Regions from separate parts of the Clostridium chauvoei genome, predicted to be linked through region 3. Evidence: a T-box and tRNA genes for the amino acid it is inferred to sense, from the RefSeq annotation. Region 3 holds a T-box; the other regions hold tRNA genes.
The links. A T-box is a leader RNA that pairs with one kind of tRNA and senses whether it is charged. The one in region 3 lies ahead of argS (arginine--tRNA ligase), so its partner is inferred to be a tRNA-Arg.
Positions count from the first base shown of each region.

Region 1: it has a tRNA-Arg gene. The T-box ahead of argS (arginine--tRNA ligase) is inferred to sense a tRNA for this amino acid. The anticodon was not compared.
Region 2: it has a tRNA-Arg gene. The T-box ahead of argS (arginine--tRNA ligase) is inferred to sense a tRNA for this amino acid. The anticodon was not compared.
Region 4: it has a tRNA-Arg gene. The T-box ahead of argS (arginine--tRNA ligase) is inferred to sense a tRNA for this amino acid. The anticodon was not compared.

Region 1 covers NZ_CP018624.1:40,882-45,940, reverse strand. The annotation lists gene BTM21_RS00200 (phosphatidylserine decarboxylase) at 304-1,191, shown strand; gene BTM21_RS00195 (Card1-like endonuclease domain-containing protein) at 1,267-2,457, opposite strand; tRNA gene BTM21_RS00190 (tRNA-Arg) at 2,534-2,610, opposite strand; gene BTM21_RS13870 (sensor histidine kinase) at 2,717-3,115, opposite strand; gene BTM21_RS13865 (sensor histidine kinase) at 3,181-3,600, opposite strand; gene BTM21_RS00180 (DUF1189 domain-containing protein) at 3,740-4,507, opposite strand; gene BTM21_RS00175 (L,D-transpeptidase) at 4,676-5,059, shown strand, end outside.
Region 2 covers NZ_CP018624.1:117,594-122,652, reverse strand. The annotation lists rRNA gene BTM21_RS00635 (16S ribosomal RNA) at 1-1,435, opposite strand, end outside; tRNA gene BTM21_RS00630 (tRNA-Arg) at 2,013-2,089, shown strand; gene BTM21_RS00625 (hypothetical protein) at 2,129-2,476, opposite strand; gene pulA (type I pullulanase) at 2,501-4,468, opposite strand; tRNA gene BTM21_RS00615 (tRNA-Gly) at 4,769-4,842, opposite strand; tRNA gene BTM21_RS00610 (tRNA-Gly) at 4,846-4,920, opposite strand; tRNA gene BTM21_RS00605 (tRNA-Leu) at 4,959-5,042, opposite strand; tRNA gene BTM21_RS00600 (tRNA-Lys) at 5,052-5,059, opposite strand, start outside.
Region 3 covers NZ_CP018624.1:1,584,551-1,589,609, reverse strand. The annotation lists gene BTM21_RS07460 (LCP family glycopolymer transferase) at 1-147, shown strand, start outside; gene BTM21_RS07455 (site-2 protease family protein) at 276-917, shown strand; gene BTM21_RS07450 (Ppx/GppA phosphatase family protein) at 969-2,477, opposite strand; T-box leader at 2,667-2,870, shown strand; gene argS (arginine--tRNA ligase) at 2,927-4,618, shown strand; gene BTM21_RS07440 (AI-2E family transporter) at 4,739-5,059, shown strand, end outside.
Region 4 covers NZ_CP018624.1:2,796,262-2,801,320, reverse strand. The annotation lists gene BTM21_RS13135 (MATE family efflux transporter) at 57-1,430, shown strand; gene BTM21_RS13130 (lysophospholipid acyltransferase family protein) at 1,503-2,228, opposite strand; tRNA gene BTM21_RS13125 (tRNA-Arg) at 2,436-2,510, shown strand; gene BTM21_RS13120 (HlyC/CorC family transporter) at 2,700-3,941, shown strand; gene BTM21_RS13115 (nucleoside deaminase) at 4,011-4,454, shown strand; gene lgt (prolipoprotein diacylglyceryl transferase) at 4,555-5,059, shown strand, end outside.

The DNA of each region.
Region 1 (5,059 bases), 1.3 Mb from region 3:
CACTTAATAAATATTATTATATCATTCTTTTTATTAATATTCTGCCTTTGATTTTACGACAAATTCTCTGTAAATACAACTGAAACTATTTAGTAAATTTCACTTTAACTTCTATTGATTTTATATAAAAAAATAAAAAGGCTCTTTAAATATACCTTTTTTACAAACCAATTGTTATTATATTAACAATTTAAAACTTATTGCTTAATTTTGTTTTGAAACTACATTTTAAGAATTTTTTTGCTTATTTGTGTTAATATAGTAATATAAAATATTATTATAAAATTAAAGAGGATGTAATATATGATAAAGGTTTTTAATAGAAATACGCAAAGCTATGAAGTAGAAAAAGTAGCAGGAGAAAACTATATAACTTGGTCTTATGAGTCTCCTATTGGAAAAAGTCTTCTAGAGCTATTAATTAAAAAGAAATTTTTCTCTAAAGTTTATGGCTCATATTGTGATACAAAATTTAGTAAAGGAAAAATTGATACTTTCATTAAAAATTTTGATATAGATATGAATCTATGTAATCAAAATGTAAACGACTTTAATAATTTCAATGATTTCTTTATCCGTACATTAAATACAGATGCTAGACCTATTAATACAAATCCTGATATTTTAACTTCTCCTGGTGATGGTAGATTATTAGCATTCACTAATATAGACACTAATCAATTAGTTCAAGTTAAAGGTATTACCTACAGTCTTTCTGAATTATTAGCTGATAATGATATTGTAAAAAAATATGAAGGGGGAGTATGTCTTGTTTTAAGATTATGCCCTACTGATTACCATAGATTTCATTTTGTAGATAATGGAACTCCTTTAAAAACTACTTTTATAAATGGAAACTACTATTCTGTAAATCCTACAGCATTGGAGAGAATTCCAAAATTATATTGTCAAAATAAAAGAGAATGGTCAGTATTTAAATCTGATAATTTTGGCGATATTATTCATGTAGAAGTAGGTGCTACTTGTGTTGGAACAATAGTTCAAACTTATACTCCTAATAATCCTGTTAAAAAAGGTGATGAAAAGGGATATTTTAAATTTGGAGGCTCTACTACAATACTATTCTTTGAAAAGGATAAGGTTAAAATAGATTCAGATATATTAGAGCAATCTAAATTAGGTTTTGAAACTAAAGTTATAATGGGAGAAACTATAGGTAAAAGATTCTAATTTATAGTTTATTTCAACAAAATTAAGGAGTTAGAACAAATCCTAACTCCTTATTATAATACTTAATTCAGCTCTTTAATTATTATTTTTTACTATACTTTGAATACTCTTTCTAAATTTATTTTCGTCTCCATCAAATATAACTAAATGAATTCCCATTTCTTTAGCCCTTTCTCTAACTGATGCCTTTATAGGCTCCTTAGTTGCAACTAAAATTTTATATGCTTTTTCTCCACCTATTTTTTCACTATAAACATTTAATTCATTTAATGCCATTTCGTTATATTTATCACTATCTTTACATGATATACATATAGGAACCGAGTCCTTTACCGCCACAACATCCACTTCATTTCTCACTACTTTAACATCATTATTCCATAAAAATATAACTCCACTTTTAACCTGATCTATATCTTTTATATCTTGTATCATCATATTAGTAGCCATTTCTAACCAAGTGCCACTTTTAAATATAAATCCCTTTAAATATTCATTTAAAAAATATACTTCTAACTCATCATCATTTATATTTGTATATCTTATTCCATTCATTTCTTTTAGCTTATTTAATATTTTGTTTAATAAATCTTTTTCACTTTTATCTAATAACTTTGTTTTTATTAGTACTCTTTTGGAGTCTTGATAATCGTGAATAAAAATATTAGAATCATATAGTTTTTGTTTATACTTGTGCCATAATGATAAATTTCTATATATTTCCTTAGTTAAATAAACTAAATCTTCTTTATCACATAGTGCAGTAGAATCTTGAAGTACATCTCCACCTGATGCTTTTATAATATCATCTACTTCTAAGTCTCCAAATTCTTCACTTTTAATTTTTACACCATCATCAATTATATATAAAACTTTTTTCTTAATATCTACATATACACTTTTAATATTACTTTCACTACATAGCATTAAAAGTATTAGAGAATTAATTCTTCTTCCACCTGTTAAATTAATTAAAATATTTTTATTTTTATTATTATCTATTAAACCTCTTAGCTTGTCATTTTCTCCTTCTTCTATTATGCACTCTTTTAAAACAACTTGAGGCATATAAGTATTATAGTATTCTTTTATAGCTTTCATTGAACTTTCTTCTTTAGCACTTCTTATAAATATAACTTCTTTACATTTAAATTTCTTTGTTGCTAAAATATTACCTTCATTATGTTCATCAAGCTGATTAATTAAAGTATCTACTTCCATAACCGTACCTTCTTTTAATAAATATATTTTTATTAATTTACCCATAGTTAAAACTTTCTATGTAGTTAGAAAATATTAATATACAACAAAAAAGACTTTGCATACTGCAAAGCCTTATAAATGGTACGGTGGAGAGGATTCGAACCCCCGACCAACTGGTTCGTAGCCAGCTACTCTATCCAACTGAGCTACCACCGCATATCTTCTTTTAACATTTTTTATCTTATCATAAAGATAGAAATAAAGCAAGTAGCATCTAAAAACGCTCTTAAAATAAACTAAAAATTAGATATATATTTAACTTTTAAGTTAAATATATATCTGAAAATTCTATTTCTAACATTTGAATCTTTTCACTGCTACTTCTTTTAACTACTTCTTTAGTTTCTTTAATCCGTGTTATTGGTAACTTAACGATAAAAGTTGTTCCCATTGACTCTTTACTTATTATCTCTATACTTCCATTGTGTGTTTTTACTAAGTAATTTACTAGATCTAATCCTATTCCACTACCTAAATTTTCATTACTTTTTTTCTTTTTAATTTGATAAAATCTATCGAAAATTCTTTTTTGTTCATCTTCTGGAATACCTATTCCTTCATCTGTTACACTAATTTGAATTTCTTCTCTACTTACATAAAGATCTATAAATATATTTTTATACTCTGGCGAAAACTTTATTGCATTAGATATTAAATTCATTATTATTCTATCAATTACTTCTGGATCTGCTGCTATTATGCATTCTTCTTCATTGGTATCAAAAATTAATTGTATATTTTTTGTTTAGCATATCTGTCTATACAACTTATAGTTCCTTCTATCATTGAAACAATATCTATATTCTTTTTGTTTAAAATGTAATAATTATTTTCAAGTCTAGTAGTATCAATTAAATTGTTGATTAGTTTTAACATCTTAAAACTATTTCTTTTAACTATATTCATGTACTCTAGTGCCTTTTTATCACTTATATCTACACTTCCATAATCAATACATTGCATTACACTTATTATTACATTTAGGTGAGCTCTCATATCATGAGAGATATTTAACAAAAAGTCTTCTTGCCTCACATTTTTTTCTTTTAGTTCTTCTATCATCTCTTTTAATCTTATATAATTAGCGTTCAAAGTAATATCGTTTAATTCAATATTCGATTTTGATAATAATTTAGTATCACTCATCTCCCCAAACCCCTCTTATACTTTTATAACATTTTGACTATACCATATACTTTATAGTTTATCATATCCATTTTTTTCAAACAACTACTTTTATACTATTTTTTTACATATTTCACATAAAAAAACGCCAAATGGCGTTTTATATTATTTCTATTTCATTTTTATTAGCTAAGTCGTTTATTACTTTTAATACATATATGATTGAAATTATCATTGTTAGCACTCCTATAGGTAATATTAAGTTTAATATTATTGGTAAGGTCATTGAATATAATGATATTTTTAATACATCTACATACTTTAAATTTGCATTTTTCATTTTACTAAATAACATTCCTGCAACAGATATAATTAATGCCTGGAACAATATTTTAGCGTAAGTTGTTAAAATCATAACTACTATAACAATATACTTTACTGGTGATAATTTGTTAATAGTATTAATAAAACTCTCATTATTAATATACTTAGGTATCATTGGAATATCTTTAAACTTAGCAATATACTCGTCTCCATCATTCCTTGCAACTATTCCATCTTTAAAAAATATTACCGACATATCTTTATGTACTACAGTACTTCTATAAGATTCCGCATCATCAGTTGACTTTGTAGTATCAAATATACTAATAGTACTTCCTTCTTCTTGTTCATATGGTGAAGCTTTAAAATCTAGTGTTCCATCAACCATTTCAAATTCATATTCATCTTGTTGTAATAACTCTACTGCTATTTTTTGAAAAGTTCCTAAAAATATAGCTTGAGATATTCCTAGTGTAAGTCCTATAATTAAACTAAAGATTAATATATATGTTAAAGCCTTATTTAGACCTTCTTTTATTAACATTGGATAATCTTTTATTTTAACTACACTAATTCGCATTCTTGTAATAAAATTTAATTTCACCTTTACATACCTCCGCAAAATTGGTATTATTTCAGTTATTAAATATTCTATCATATATAAATTTATAAACCTATGTAATTTTTATAAATTTTATCTTTTTAGATTAAACTATTAGCTTTTGGTTAATTATTATATATATACAACTTTATCTATTAAGGAGGTAAGAAAATGAAAATAAAATCTAATACTAAAAATAAGAGAAAAAAATCTTCAGTTATATTTAGATTAATTACTGTAGTCTTATTTTTTATTGTATTAGGTATTTTTACCAATATACATCTTTCAAATACTTATTATAATAAATTAAATGAATTTTATTATGCATTTAATAAATGTGACTTCAATACTGCAAGAGAAAAATTAGATTCTCAAGGGTTATACATAAAATTACACAAAGATAAAGTCAATGAAGATTTGACAAAATACTTTACAGGTGTTGTAGAAAAAATTTGTACTTCTGTTAATTCTGGTGAAATAACAGATAACCAAGCACTTACTATATTAAATGAAATAAAAAAATATAGTGTATTAGATTCGTCATTAGATAAATTA
Region 2 (5,059 bases), 1.4 Mb from region 3:
GCTGCCTCCTTGCGGTTAGCTCACGAACTTTGGGTATTGCCAACTCTCATGGTGTGACGGGCGGTGTGTACAAGGCCCGGGAACGTATTCACCGCGACATGCTGATTCGCGATTACTAGCAACTCCAGCTTCATGTAGGCGAGTTTCAGCCTACAATCCGAACTGAGACAAGTTTTATAGTTTAGCTCCACCTCGCGGTATTGCATCTCGTTGTACTTGCCATTGTAGCACGTGTGTAGCCCTAGACATAAGGGGCATGATGATTTGACGTCATCCCCACCTTCCTCCCGGTTAACCCGGGCAGTCTCGCTAGAGTGCTCAACTAAATGGTAGCAACTAACAATAAGGGTTGCGCTCGTTGCGGGACTTAACCCAACATCTCACGACACGAGCTGACGACAACCATGCACCACCTGTCATCCTGTCTCCGAAGAGACTTCCTCGATTAAGAGTAATGCAGGAGATGTCAAGTCTAGGTAAGGTTCTTCGCGTTGCTTCGAATTAAACCACATGCTCCGCTGCTTGTGCGGGCCCCCGTCAATTCCTTTGAGTTTTAATCTTGCGACCGTACTCCCCAGGCGGGATACTTAATGTGTTAACGGCGGCACGGAAGGAGTTGATACCTCCCACACCTAGTATCCATCGTTTACGGCGTGGACTACCAGGGTATCTAATCCTGTTTGCTCCCCACGCTTTCGAGCCTCAGCGTCAGTTACAGTCCAGAGAGTCGCCTTCGCCACTGGTGTTCTTCCTAATCTCTACGCATTTCACCGCTACACTAGGAATTCCACTCTCCTCTCCTGCACTCTAGACTTCCAGTTTGAAATGCAGCACCCAAGTTGAGCCCGGGTATTTCACATCTCACTTAAAAGTCCGCCTACGCTCCCTTTACGCCCAGTAAATCCGGACAACGCTCGCCACCTACGTATTACCGCGGCTGCTGGCACGTAGTTAGCCGTGGCTTCCTCCTCAGGTACCGTCATTATCGTCCCTGAAGACAGAGCTTTACGATCCGAAAACCTTCATCACTCACGCGGCGTTGCTGCATCAGGGTTTCCCCCATTGTGCAATATTCCCCACTGCTGCCTCCCGTAGGAGTCTGGGCCGTGTCTCAGTCCCAATGTGGCCGATCACCCTCTCAGGTCGGCTACGCATCGTCGCCTTGGTGAGCCGTTACCTCACCAACTAGCTAATGCGCCGCGGGCCCATCTTGTAGCGGATTGCTCCTTTAATTACTGCTCCATGCGAAGCTGCAATATTATGCGGTATTAATCTTCCTTTCGGAAGGCTATTCCCCTCTACAAGGCAGGTTGCCCACGTGTTACTCACCCGTCCGCCGCTAGGTTTGTTCCCGAAGGAACTCTCCTCGCTAGACTTGCATGTGTTAGGCACGCCGCCAGCGTTCGTCCTGAGCCAGGATCAAACTCTCACTAAAAAGTTTAATCTGTGCTCAAATTACTTTGAGTCTTTGTTTTAAGACTTTCAAAAGAATTGCTGGTTATACTTAACTTTTATTCTGTTCAATTTTCAAAGATCTTATCGCCTCAAGCGACTTGTTTATCTTACCACCTTAAGAATTTCTTGTCAACATATTTTTTAATATGTTTTAAAGAGTTTTCCGAGTCATTTGCGACCCGTCTCTCAAGGACAAGGACTATTCTATCATAGCATTTAATATATACATATATCTTTGCTCTATTCTAATCAAATTATTCTTATTTTTCTACAATTATACTGATTTTTCCTTGATTTTTCTTATATTGATACACTAGGTAAAGTTTAAGAAATTACTTATTCAATTAAAATACATTTATGTATTTTAATTGATAATAGTTCTATGAAAAATAACTAAATTACTTTTTATAGAACTATTTTACTTAGATAAAATATCAAAATAAATGTTACTTCTATGTAGTCTTAATAAAAAGTTTCAAACTAATTAGTTATCAATTAAATAAAAATCAATATAGAAATATTTTCAATAAGGTATTATAATATATTAAGTATAATTTGCATCTATAGCTCAGTTGGATAGAGTGCTGGACTTCGAATCCAGGCGTCGGGGGTTCGAATCCCTCTAGGTGCACCAAAAAAGAGTATATATCAGAATCTGATATATACTCTTTTTCTATAATAATAACTTTTGTTCTTTAAGAACATATCTTAAGAGAATTATAAATGAAAATAAAATAAAGTTATTTTGAAAAATAAAAAATGTAGCACTAACAACTTTATTTTTTTCATCTAATAAATATTCAGTTGGCCAATATGACATAATATTAACTATTAAATAACTTCCAATAATTATTTTCAATATAATATTCATATTAGATAAATATACTGTTGAATAAGCTCCAAAACTTAGCACAATAGCAAATATTAAATTTAATATTCGTATAAATATATTAGATCTTTCGATATCTTGCCAGTAAAACATTCTAAAAATACCTTTTGGCGTTATAATTAATTTTCCCATAACTCACTACCTCAACATTGTATTTTACTTTACTAATACACATGCAGAAATTGCTTCGACTATTAAGCTGTTCCCTTCTATATTATTTAACTCTTTTGTTCCTGCAAAATCTTTATTCACAATTATCTTCCATCTATCATTAGATAAATTTATTTTTACATCTTTATTATTTGCATTGAAAATAACAATAATATTATCCCATTTATCTATAACTCCTTTTGAATTAATCATGTACGCTACAACATTATCATCATAAAAATTTTCATTTTTCTTTAAAAATACTATATTATTTTTTATATCCTCAGTACTTTTCATTCTAAATGCAATATGACTTTTTCTTAATTTAATTAGCCCTTTATAATATTCAAAAACATTATAATATTTCTCTTTTCTTTTCCAATCAATTTTATTTATACTATCTGGAGACTTATAGCTATTGTCTTCAAAGCTTCCATCTGCTCTTTCTTTTGTTCTTAATAACTCTTCCCCAGCTTGCATAAATGGGATTCCTTGAGAAGTCAATACTATAGCTGCTGCTAATTTATTCATAGCAATTTTATTCTCCTCATTATCTATTCCATTAGTTAATTGTAATTTATCCCACAATGTATAGTTATCATGTGATGATACATAGTTTATTGTTTGATAAGGTTCATTTGCCCATGGTTTATTTGAATAAATCACCTTACTATAATCTATATCCTCATGTTTTGTAGCTGCTACTATACCAAATTTTATTGTCTCTTCTAATCCTAAACTTCCATTTACAAAACCTTTGTTATATTTTTCAAACACACCGCCCTTTATCCCATCTCTTATATCATCACTAAAAGCTGCTATTTGTAATTTATTAAACTTTAAAATATTTTGCTTTAAAGCTAATTTTTCAGCGTCTATAGGAGACTCTCCAGCTTTCCACCCTTCTCCATAAATTAAGATATTACTATTTATTTCATTTAATCTATTTCTTATTTCTTTCATAGTCTCTATATCATGAATACCCATTAAATCAAACCTAAATCCATCTATCTTATATTCCTTCGCCCAATAGCATACAGAATCTATTATAAATCTTCTTACCATATACCTTTCAGAGGCAGTTTCATTTCCACATTGAGATGCATTAGATAAATTTCCATATATATCTTGTCTATAATAATATCCAGGTACAATATTATCAAAGTTATCTGTTTCTGCAGTATGATTATATACAACATCCATAACTACTTTAATTCCACATTCATGGAATTTCATTATCATCTCTTTAAATTCTTTTATTCTAACCTTTGGATTATATGGATTTGTAGAATATGAACCTTCAGGAACATTATAATTTTGTGGATCATATCCCCAGTTATACTCTTGATTATCTATATTACTCTCATTTACTGATTTATAATCAAAGCATGGCAATAAATGTACTACATTTATTCCTAAATCTTTTATATGATCTATGCCTGTCTTTATATTAGTATTTATTAATTTTGTATTAGGTTGGCACATCCCTTGATATTTCCCCTTAAGCTCACTATTTATACCTGAAAACTCATCTATAGAAAAATCCCTTATATGTGTTTCATATATTATTGAATCAGTTGGACTTTCTAATATAGGTCTAAAATGCTTATCCCAGTTCTTTGGATTAGTAGATTTTAAATCTACTACCATACCAATAGTACCATTAACACCAACCGCCTTTGCATAAGGATCTACAACTTCATTTTCCATATCATCAATAGTGACTAAATAGTTATAATATACTTCATCTAAATCACCCTTTATTTCTATTGACCAAACTCCATATTTTTCTCTATTCATATTTATAGTTTCTTTATAACCTTTTTCTCTAAAAAAATATAATTTAACTAAAGTTGCTGTTGGTGACCATAATATAAATTTAGTTTTTTCTTTAGAATAAATTGCACCTAAATTGCCATCATATTTATATAAAGTTTTAAATTCTTCTGTATTATAATTTTTTTTATACTTCATTCCCTCACCTCACTTTTAACTAATACTTATATAATATAAAATTTATTCCTTATGCAATTATTTGTAAATACTATTATATAAAAAAAGTAGCAATTGTTAGACAATTGCTACTTATAATAATCTATATTTATTAACAGACAATTTAGAGTTATCCACTAAATTTTGTTATATTTCTGAATTTTATCCACAGAATTTAAATTTCGATTTTAATTTTTGTGGAAAACTTTTAATTTTATACACATTATGTTAATATCAGTAGAATAAAAAAAGACAACTATTTCAGTTGTCTAACTTTTAATATGGAGCGGGTGATGAGAATCGAACTCACGTAACTTGCTTGGAAGGCAAGGGCTCTACCATTGAGCTACACCCGCATGTGGAGCGAAAGACGAGACTCGAACTCGCAATATTCACCTTGGCAAGGTGACGCTCTACCATTGAGCCACTTCCGCTTATTAATTATGGTAATTTAGTTTTCAAATTAAATATATGGTGCAGATGAAGGGAGTCGAACCCCCACGCCAATGGCGCTAGATCCTAAGTCTAGTGCGTCTGCCAATTCCGCCACATCTGCTTATATATTTGGTGGCT
Region 3 (5,059 bases):
GGTGGAGCAGGAAATGGAACAGATGGTACAGTTAAACCTTCAGAGGATGGATCAGGTTCAGATAGTGGAAATCAAGAAAAACCACCTGTAGCACCATCACCAGGTGAAGATGTAAATAAACCAGACTCACAACATTCACAACGTTAAATATTTATTTTAAACATAAAGCTCCTCTTTAAAGAGGAGTTTTTCTTTATTAAAATACTGTAAACACGTAATAACTAAAATATTATATGTGATATAATACTAGATAATAAATATTAGGAGTGAAAAATATGAGAAATTATTTATTAAAGATTATTTTAACAGTACCAGCTATTTTAGTAGCATTTACAGTTCAAGGCTATGCAAGAGCTTTAGTTGCTGATAAGCTTGGTGATAAAACACCTAGATTTCAAGGAAGATTAACTTTAAACCCAGCAGCTCATATCGATCCACTTGGATTTATAATGATTTTGTTAGTTCATTTTGGGTGGACTAAACCTGTAGACACTAATCCAAGTGCATATAAAAGAGGATATAAGGATTCTATAAAAGTTAGTATAGCTGCTCCTCTTGGAAATTTAATAACAGGATTTATTTTTGCATTTATATGGGCTTTATGGAGTAATATGTTTAAGAGTATGTCTTCTGAATTTTGTGAAATTGGAGGAAGGATGTTATTTTATGTTTGTATAATAAACGTAAATCTATTTATATTTAATCTATTACCGTTACCTGGTCTTGCAGGTTTTGATATATTAAGGGATTTATGGCCAAAAACATATTATAAAGTAGCTGATACTATATATCAATATCAAGTATTAATATTATTAGGAGTGGTATTAGTAGCTAGTGAAATAATATCAATTCCTTCAACTCTTATTTGTTCTTTATTTACTAAAATAGCTTTTAGTGTTGTTGGTATATTTTTCTAATAAGTGTATTGAAATTTTAAAAGAGGTCTTGCTTATTTGCAAGACCTCTTTTTAGGCTTTTATTATAATTAAATCTTTATTGTAGACTTCTTTAAATTTATCAGATGCTCTTAAAGCTTGACGAATTTCAAGGTCTACATCTATATCTGAAAAGACAGTCAGTTTAACTGTATCTAAATCAAATTCAACATTTATGTCCTTAATAGCTCCAACAAGACTACGATCAAGACCTTCTGCAATTTTAAGTAATACACCAATTTGGCTTATGGACTTTAAATCTAATTGATTTATGATAGAAGCAAAAGGTGGTAGTGGAAGCTTATATCTGTTAAATCTATGAGATGCAGCAATTGCAGCACTCATTAAAAGTTCCTTATGAGTTAATCCGTTTATATAAGAGTGTAATATAACATAAAAAGAATGTTTATGATGATCATAATAATTTATGCTAATTCCACAATCGTGTAACATAGCTGCAGTTTTTACAACATGATGAAATTTATCACTTAAATGATGAAGAGGCTTTAATTCTTCAAAAAGTTTTGTTGTAATTGCAAAAACATGTTTAGCATGACATTTATTAATATTTAAAGTATCTAATATACCATTTATACTATAATCTAAAATATCAGGAGTAATACTAAAGTTTTCTTTTAAGTAATCATACATTACACCTTCTCGTAAGCCACGCCCTGAAATTACAACTTTACTAGAATTTGCACCTTTTACAATACTATAAAAAATAGAAATTCCTCCAACAACAATATCTGAAATTTCAAAGTCAAGACCTTCAATTTTTTGACGTTGTTTAAAATCTTTTGATTTTACAATATTAAATATATCATGAACATCTATATCAGTTAATTCATAGTTATGGGGAATTTCAAAAGGATAACGCTTTTTAACTCTATCTATTTTACCTAAATTTCTAACAATTTCAGCAACACCTATTATAGAATCAAAATTTGCATCTTTAAGCCAAGAAATTTCGTTTAAGCTGTCACTTATAAACTTAAGAGCATTATCTATATCATTTGGTAAAACTCTATCTTTTAAATTATACTTAGAACTTAAATTTACACTACCAAAAGGAAGTGTAGCACTTTTAATTATATTATTATTTTGTATCCAAGCAATATGAGTAGCAGTTCCAGCAACTTCCACCATTAAAGAATTTTCAACATAAATACTTCTAGTAACCCCAAGATAATTTAAATATATCTCATCTTCACAGCTTAATACATTTACATCAATATCTAGCTCCTCTTTTATAGTTGATATTAATAAATCTTTATTACTAGCAGTTCTAAATGATTCAGTAGCAACTGCAAAAATTTTAGTAGCCCCAGAGACAGTACATAATGATTTATAAGAACGTAATGTTGAAAGGATTGAATTAACATTTTTACTGCAAATTGCACATCCATTAACTAAATCATCACATAATCGTATAGATGTTTTAAGCTCATCTATAATTTTAAAATATCCGCCTTCTTCAACTTCTGTTAGCATTAAACGTACAGAACTTGGGCCAATATCAATAACTCCAACTCTATTCATAAAAACTCCTTATTATAATTAATAATACTATACTTTGGGAAATACCCATAATTAAATATTATATCATTTTGTCTAATATTCAAGAGATAAATGAAAAATATATAATAAAATTACATTTAATTAGAATAGCTTTTTTATTAGTTGACAATAAAAGTTATAATTATGTATAATAATCTTACTAAATTAAATAAAAAATCTAGGAAAAGAAGAGTATTATAATTGATTCTTTAAGCGAGTAGAGGTTGGTGGAAGCTCTATAAGATAGGTTATAAGAAAAGAGCCTTGGAGATATTTACTGAAATTAAGTAGGATAAATCGTAGTAGCTGCGTTAAAGCGTTAAGTGGCATTTGATGCAATTAGAGTGGTACCGCGGATATATTTCCGTCTCTTATTTTATAAGAGACGGATTTTTTTATTATAAATTTGAAATGATAATGGAGGAATTAAAATGGATTATAAAAAGAAAGTTTCAGAAACTATAAAGCAATATGTTGATATGGATATTGAAGCTATAGAAAAACTTATAGAAATACCACCAAAGCCTGAAATGGGAGATTATGCATTTCCATGCTTTCAATTAGCAAAGGCTTTTAGAAAAGCTCCAAATATGATAGCAGAGGAATTAAGTGAGAAACTAGATAAAGAAGGTTTTGAAAAAATAGTTAATTTAGGACCATATGTAAATTTCTTTGCTGATAAGAGTGTGTTTACAAAAAATGCAATAGAAAAGGTTCTAGAGCAAGGAGATAATTATGGATCATCAAAGGTTGGAGAAGGTAAAACAGTTTGTGTTGAATATTCATCACCAAATATAGCAAAGCCTTTCCATGTAGGACATTTATTTACTACAGCTATAGGTAATTCTTTATATAAATTATTTAAAAAGGAAGGATATACCGTAGAGGGTATTAATCATTTAGGTGATTGGGGAACTCAATTTGGTAAACTTATATCAGCATATAAGAGATGGGGTAATGAAGAAGCATTAGAAGAAAATGCTATAAATGAATTACTTAGAATATATGTTAAATTCCATGATGAAGCAGAAAAGAATCCTGAATTAGAAGATGAAGGAAGAGCATATTTTAAGGCTTTAGAAGATGGAGATAAAGAAGCAGAAGCTTTATGGAAAAGATTTAGAGATTTAAGTTTAAAAGAGTTTGCTAGAGTATATGATGTATTTAATGTTAAATTTGATTCATATGCAGGAGAAGCATTCTATAATGACAAAATGGATGTTGTAGTTAATGAATTAAAAGAAAAGGGTCTATTAGTTGAAAGTAATGGTGCACAAGTTGTAATGCTTGATGAATATAATATGCCACCTTGTATAGTTTTAAAAGCTGATGGTGCTTCAATATATGCAACTAGAGATTTAGCTGCTGCTATGTATAGAAAGAAGACTTATAATTTTGATAAGTGTGTATATGTAGTAGGAACTCCACAAGCCCTACACTTTAAACAAGTATTTAAAGTTTTAGACCTTGCAGGACATGAATGGGCAAAGGATTGTGTTCACGTAGGTTTTGGATTAGTTAAATTTGCAGATAGAAAGCTTTCAACAAGAAAAGGGGAAATAGTTTTATTAGATGATTTAATAAGAGAATCTGTAGATAAAACATTAGAAGTAATAAATGAAAAGAATCCTAACCTTGAAAACAAAGAAGATATAGCTAAGAAGATAGGTGTTGGAGCTTTAGTATTTACTTATTTAAAGAACTCAAGAGAAAAGGATATAGTTTTTGATTGGAAGGAAATGCTTTCATTTGAAGGAGAAACAGGTCCATATGTTCAATACTCATATGCTAGAGCTAATAGTATATTAACAAGAGCTGGAGAGCTTAAGGGCGTAGAAGATTACTCTAAGCTTACTTCAAAAGAAGAGTTTGAATTAGTTAAGACTTTAGAAAACTTCAATAAACAAATACATTTAGCAATAGAAAAATTAGAGCCATCAATAGTTACTAGATATGTTATAGAAGTTGCTAAGGCATTTAATAAATTCTATAATGCACATTCAGTATTGAATTTAGAGGATGAAACGTTACAAGAAGCTAGATTAAAATTAGTTGAAGCTAGCTGTCAAGTAATAAAAAATGCATTAGCTTTATTAGGAATAGAAGTAGTAGAAAAAATGTAGTTAAAAGGGGTGATAATCATCCCTTTTAATTTATGAAAAAATTAATAATTATAACAAAGACTTAAAGAATACTTTATGATATAATCAAATATAAAATGATATAGAGAGGTGGAGGTATTTATGTTTGGTAAAAATATAAAGCATAAAGATTTAATAGTATCTATTGTTATAGCAATTGTTATGGGTATTATTGGATATAAGATTATAGATAACTATCAATACTTTTTTGGTGTATTAGGAAAGTTATTATCATTATGTGTACCATTTATTTATGGGTTAGTTATAGCATACATATTAAATCCTTTAGTTAAGCGTATAGAAAGAAAGTTTAAGCTTAAAAAAGGATTAGCTATTTTAACAACATACGCAATTTTAATAGGAGTAATTGCTTTAATTTCATTTTATTGTATTCCAAATATTGTTGAAAGTGCAATAGACTTA
Region 4 (5,059 bases), 1.2 Mb from region 3:
TGCTCTTTTTTTATGCAAAAAAATAAAAAATTAAATAAAATGAGGTGAATTTCAAAGTGAAAAAGGTTTTAAAAGATAAGGTTTTTATGGGGACTATGCTTAGTTTAGCTTTACCAATAACCCTTCAGAACTTTATTACATCATCATTAAACTTAGTAGATAATTTAATGATTGGTAGACTAGGAGAAGAAGCGATAGCTTCTGTTGGACTAGCTAATCAATATTTCTTTATTTTTATGTTATGTTTATCTGGCATAAATGCTGGGGCAAGTGTATTTATGGCACAATATTGGGGAAGAAAAGATACTTCGAATATTAAGAGAATATTAGGTGTTGATATAAGTGTAGGATTTATAGCTTCAATTCTATTTGGTAGCATAGCATTATGCTTCCCAGAAGTAGTAATGAGTATATTATCTAAAGATCCTAGAGTTGTTGAACTTGGGTCAAGCTATCTTAGAATAGTTTCTATAAGCTACATATTTACTAATCTTACGCAAGCTTTTTCAGCAGCGTTAAGAAGTACAGAGCAACCTAAATTACCTATGTATGCAAGTTTACTAGGAGTTTTATGTAATGCGTTTTTAAATTGGGTGTTTATTTTTGGAAACTTAGGCACGAAGCCAATGGGAGTAGCTGGGGCAGCATTAGCTACAACTATAGCTCGTCTAGTTGAAATGATATTTATAATAGCTATGGTTTATTTAAGAAAGAATATAGTATCAGCTAAGTTGAAAGAATTATTTGGATTTAATATTGCATATATAAAGATGTATTTTAGAACATCGACAGCAGTTATTATAAATGAGTTATTATGGTCATTAGGAATGACTGCATATTCAATTGCTTATGCTCAAATAGGGACAAGTGCAGTTGCAACTATGCAAATAGCTACAACTTTAAATAATATGTTTATGGGTTTATCAATAGGGCTTGCTAGTGCAGCAGCAATAATGGTAGGTAATAAAATTGGAGCTAAGGAAGAAAAGACAGCCATTGACTATGCTATAAAATTAGAAGTAGTGGCTCCGATAGTAGGGTTAGTTGTTGGAGTATTATTATGGATAACAGCGCCTATAATAGTTAAACCTTTTAGTGTTACATCAGAAACCTTTGCCAATACAATTGTAGTATTAAGGATTATGGCTATATTTTGCCCATTAAGATTCTATAATGTGCTTATGATAGTTGGAATATTTAGAGGTGGTGGAGATACTCTATATTCAACTTTAGTTCAATTAGGAACAATATGGTGTTTTGCAGTTCCATTCTCATTCTTAGGAGCAACATTGTTACATTTACCAATAACAGCAGTTTATTTTTTAGTGTGTTGTGAAGAATTGATGAAAATTTTCTTTGAAAGAGCTAGAATGAAATCAGGAAAGTGGTTAAAAGATGTAATAAGTGGTGGACAAAGCCAAGTTGCATAATTAGATAAAATTAATAAAGCAGTAATATGAAAGTTTATTAGATATTTCATACTACTGCTTTTCTTTATATAATTAGTTATTTGGTAATTTACTTTTTATTATACTATGAACTAGTTTTGGTAGTTCATCTTGCTCTTCTTTTGTAAGATTAGCTGTTTCAATTAATGGATGAATATATAATTCAACTTCAGCAGGTCTAAGCCAAGGACCTTTAGTACCTTCCATTATTTTATATGATCCATTCATAGTTACAGGAACTATAGGAGCTTTTGATTTAGTTGCTAGTTTAAAACTACCAGCTTTGAAATCAGCAATTTTATCTCCTTTACTTCTTGTACCTTCAGGGAAAATAACCATTGAATCTCCATTTTTTAGGTTTCTAATACCTTGGATAATAGCTTCACCAGCTTTTCTTATATTACTTCGATCCATAAATACACAATTCATAAATTCCATCCAAGTTCTTATACCAGCCATTTTCTTTATTTCAGTTTTAGCAATAAATCCTTTTGGCATATCAATTTTACTCATATATATAGGAATATCAAAATTACCTTGATGATTTCCAATAAATAATACTGTTCTATCCTTTGGTAAGTTTTCAGCACCATGTACCGTTACTTTAACTCCAGCAAGCTTCAATAATGAATTAGCCCATGAAGATGTGAATTTATGAACATACGCTTTCTTCTCTTCAGTAAGTCCCTTTTTTTCAAGGCGTTTAACCTTATATATACCAGGAATAGTCATAATAAGACTTAAGAAAAAGTATATATACCATATAATGCTTCTAAACATAGTAAATCAATCCTTTCTTTCCATAACCTTATAAATAATTACATAATAAAGTATATAACAAAGCATAAACATATAAAAGTAAATAAACAATTAATAATTCTACAAAATATCAAAAGAAAAGATTTCCTAGGAAATAGAATTTGGTATTAAATGGGTTATATTGTTGACAATTCGAAATGACTGATATACAATTTATTTATTGAGTAAGTCTCCATAGTTCAATGGATAGAACAGTCCCCTCCTAAGGGACAGATACAGGTTCGATCCCTGTTGGGGATACCAATTTATTAAATGAGAGTGGTTTAAACTAAAAGTTTAAACCACTTTTATTTTTAATATGTAGAAATTTAAAGGCTCTTAAAATATTAAAAAAATTTAAAAAACTTTAGAATTAATTTTATTCTATAAAAAAATTACATATGATATAATAGAAATTATTAGAATTTTAATACATTAGGAGTGTGATTATTTTTGGAGAGTTATACGTGGCAAATAGTATTGTTAATTATACTATTAGTTATGTCAGGGTTTTTCTCGATGTCTGAAACGGCTTTAATGGCCTTAAGTAAAATTAGGATTAGACATATGGTGGATGAGGGAGTAAAAGGAGCAAAGTTAGTAGAAAAGCTAACTGAAGATCCAAATAAGCTATTAGGAGCCATACTTATAGGAAATAATATAGTAAATATAGGTGCATCTGCATTAGCAACATCATTAGCATTAAAGGCATTTGGTGAAAGTGGAGTAGGAATTGTTACTGTAATAATGACTGTATTAGTTCTTATATTTGGGGAAATAACACCAAAATCAATTGCTAAACAAAAATCAGAAAAGGTAGCTTTAAGAGTAAGTAAATTTATAAATTTAACAGTTAAGATATTTAAACCATTTATTGCAGTTTTTACAGCAATATCAAGTGTATTTATAAGGCTTTTAGGAGGAAATCCCAAAGCATCTGAACCATTTATAACAGAAGAGGAACTTCGTACAATGGTTGGAGTCAGTGAAGAAGAGGGTGTTTTAGAAGGTGTTGAAAAGGAAATGATTTTCAATGTTTTTGACTTTGCTGATGCTCAAGTAAAAGATGTAATGGTTCAAAGAGTAGATGTAATAGCTGTTGATGTTAATGCAACTTACGATGAGGTTTTAGAAGTAATAAAGACTGAGCAATTCTCAAGAATACCAGTATATAACCAAACTATAGATGACGTTGTCGGTATTTTAAATGTTAAAGATTTAATAATGGCTCAAGACAATAAAGTAGAGTTTAACGTTACAGAATATATGAGAGAACCATATTATACTTTTGAATTTAAAAAGATAAAAGAATTATTTAGTGAAATGAAAAAAACAAGAAATCATATAGCGGTAGTTTTAGATGAGTATGGTGGAAATGTTGGTATAGTAACTATAGAAGATTTAATTGAAGAAGTATTTGGTGAAATAGAAGACGAATATGATGATGAAAATAAGGAAATAGAAGTAGTCAAAGAAGATGAGTATATAGTAGATGGAAGTGCTAGGTTAGATGATCTTAGTGAGCTTATAGGAGTAAATATGGAGTCAGAAGAATTCGACTCTATAGGAGGACTTATAATTGGGGAGCTTGGAAGATTTCCAGAACAAGATGAAGAAGTAACTCGTAATAATATTAGATTTATAGTTGAAGATATAGATAAAAATAGAATTAAAAAAGTTAGAATATATACCTAGTAAAAGCTGATTATAAGTATTTTTATATTTATAATCAGCTTTTATAATTAAGAAGAAGAGGTGATAGACATGGATTTTATGGATTTAGCAATAGAAGAAGCTAAAAAAGCAGAAGAAAAGGGTGAGATTCCAGTAGGAGCAGTAATAGTCAAAGATGGAGTAGTCCTAGCAAAAGCACATAACTTAAAAGAAACTTTAAAAAAGCCAATGGCACATGCAGAAATGTTAGTTATAGAAGAAGCATGCAATAAATTAGATAATTGGAGACTTAGTGGAACTGAAATGTATGTTACATTAGAACCATGTCCTATGTGTGCAGCAGCTATTGCTCAAAGTAGAATTTCAAAATTATATATAGGGACTTTTAATAAAGATATGGGAGCTTGTGGATCAACAATAAATTTGCTTGATTATGATATATTTAATTTTTATGTAGATGTTAAATGGTGTTATAACGATGAATGTAGCAAAATATTAACGAATTTTTTTAATAAAAGAAGAAGAGAAAAATAGATAATACTTAAAGTTAAGTTCATAAATTTTTAATTGATATAAGCAACTTTTAAGGGGTATAATGGTAAATAACATAATAATAGTAAGGGAGTGAATTTACATGAATCCAGTAGCGTTTGAAGTATTCGGATTAGAGATAAGATGGTATGGGGTAATAATATCTCTAGGGGTAGTAGCAGCAATGGCTTTAACATACTTTATGGCAGAGAAGAAAAAGCTAGATTTTGAAGTTATTATAGATGCGTTTTTATGGGTATTCCCATTTTCTATAATAGGGGCAAGATTATATTATGTAGCTTTTGAGTATCAAAATTACGATAGCTTTATGGATGTAATTAATATAAGACAAGGTGGAATGGCTATACATGGTGGCTTAATAGCAGGACTTATAGTAGGCTTAATATTTGCTAAGGTTAGAAAAATAAATTTTTTAGAATATGTAGATATAGTAATGCCAGGTGTTATATTAGCCCAAGCTATAGGAAGATGGGGAAACTTTATGAATCAAGAAGCTCATGGTGGATTAGTATCTAAAGAGTTTATAAGTAAGTTTCCAGAGTTTATACAACAAGGAATGTATATAGGAGGACAATATTATCATCCTA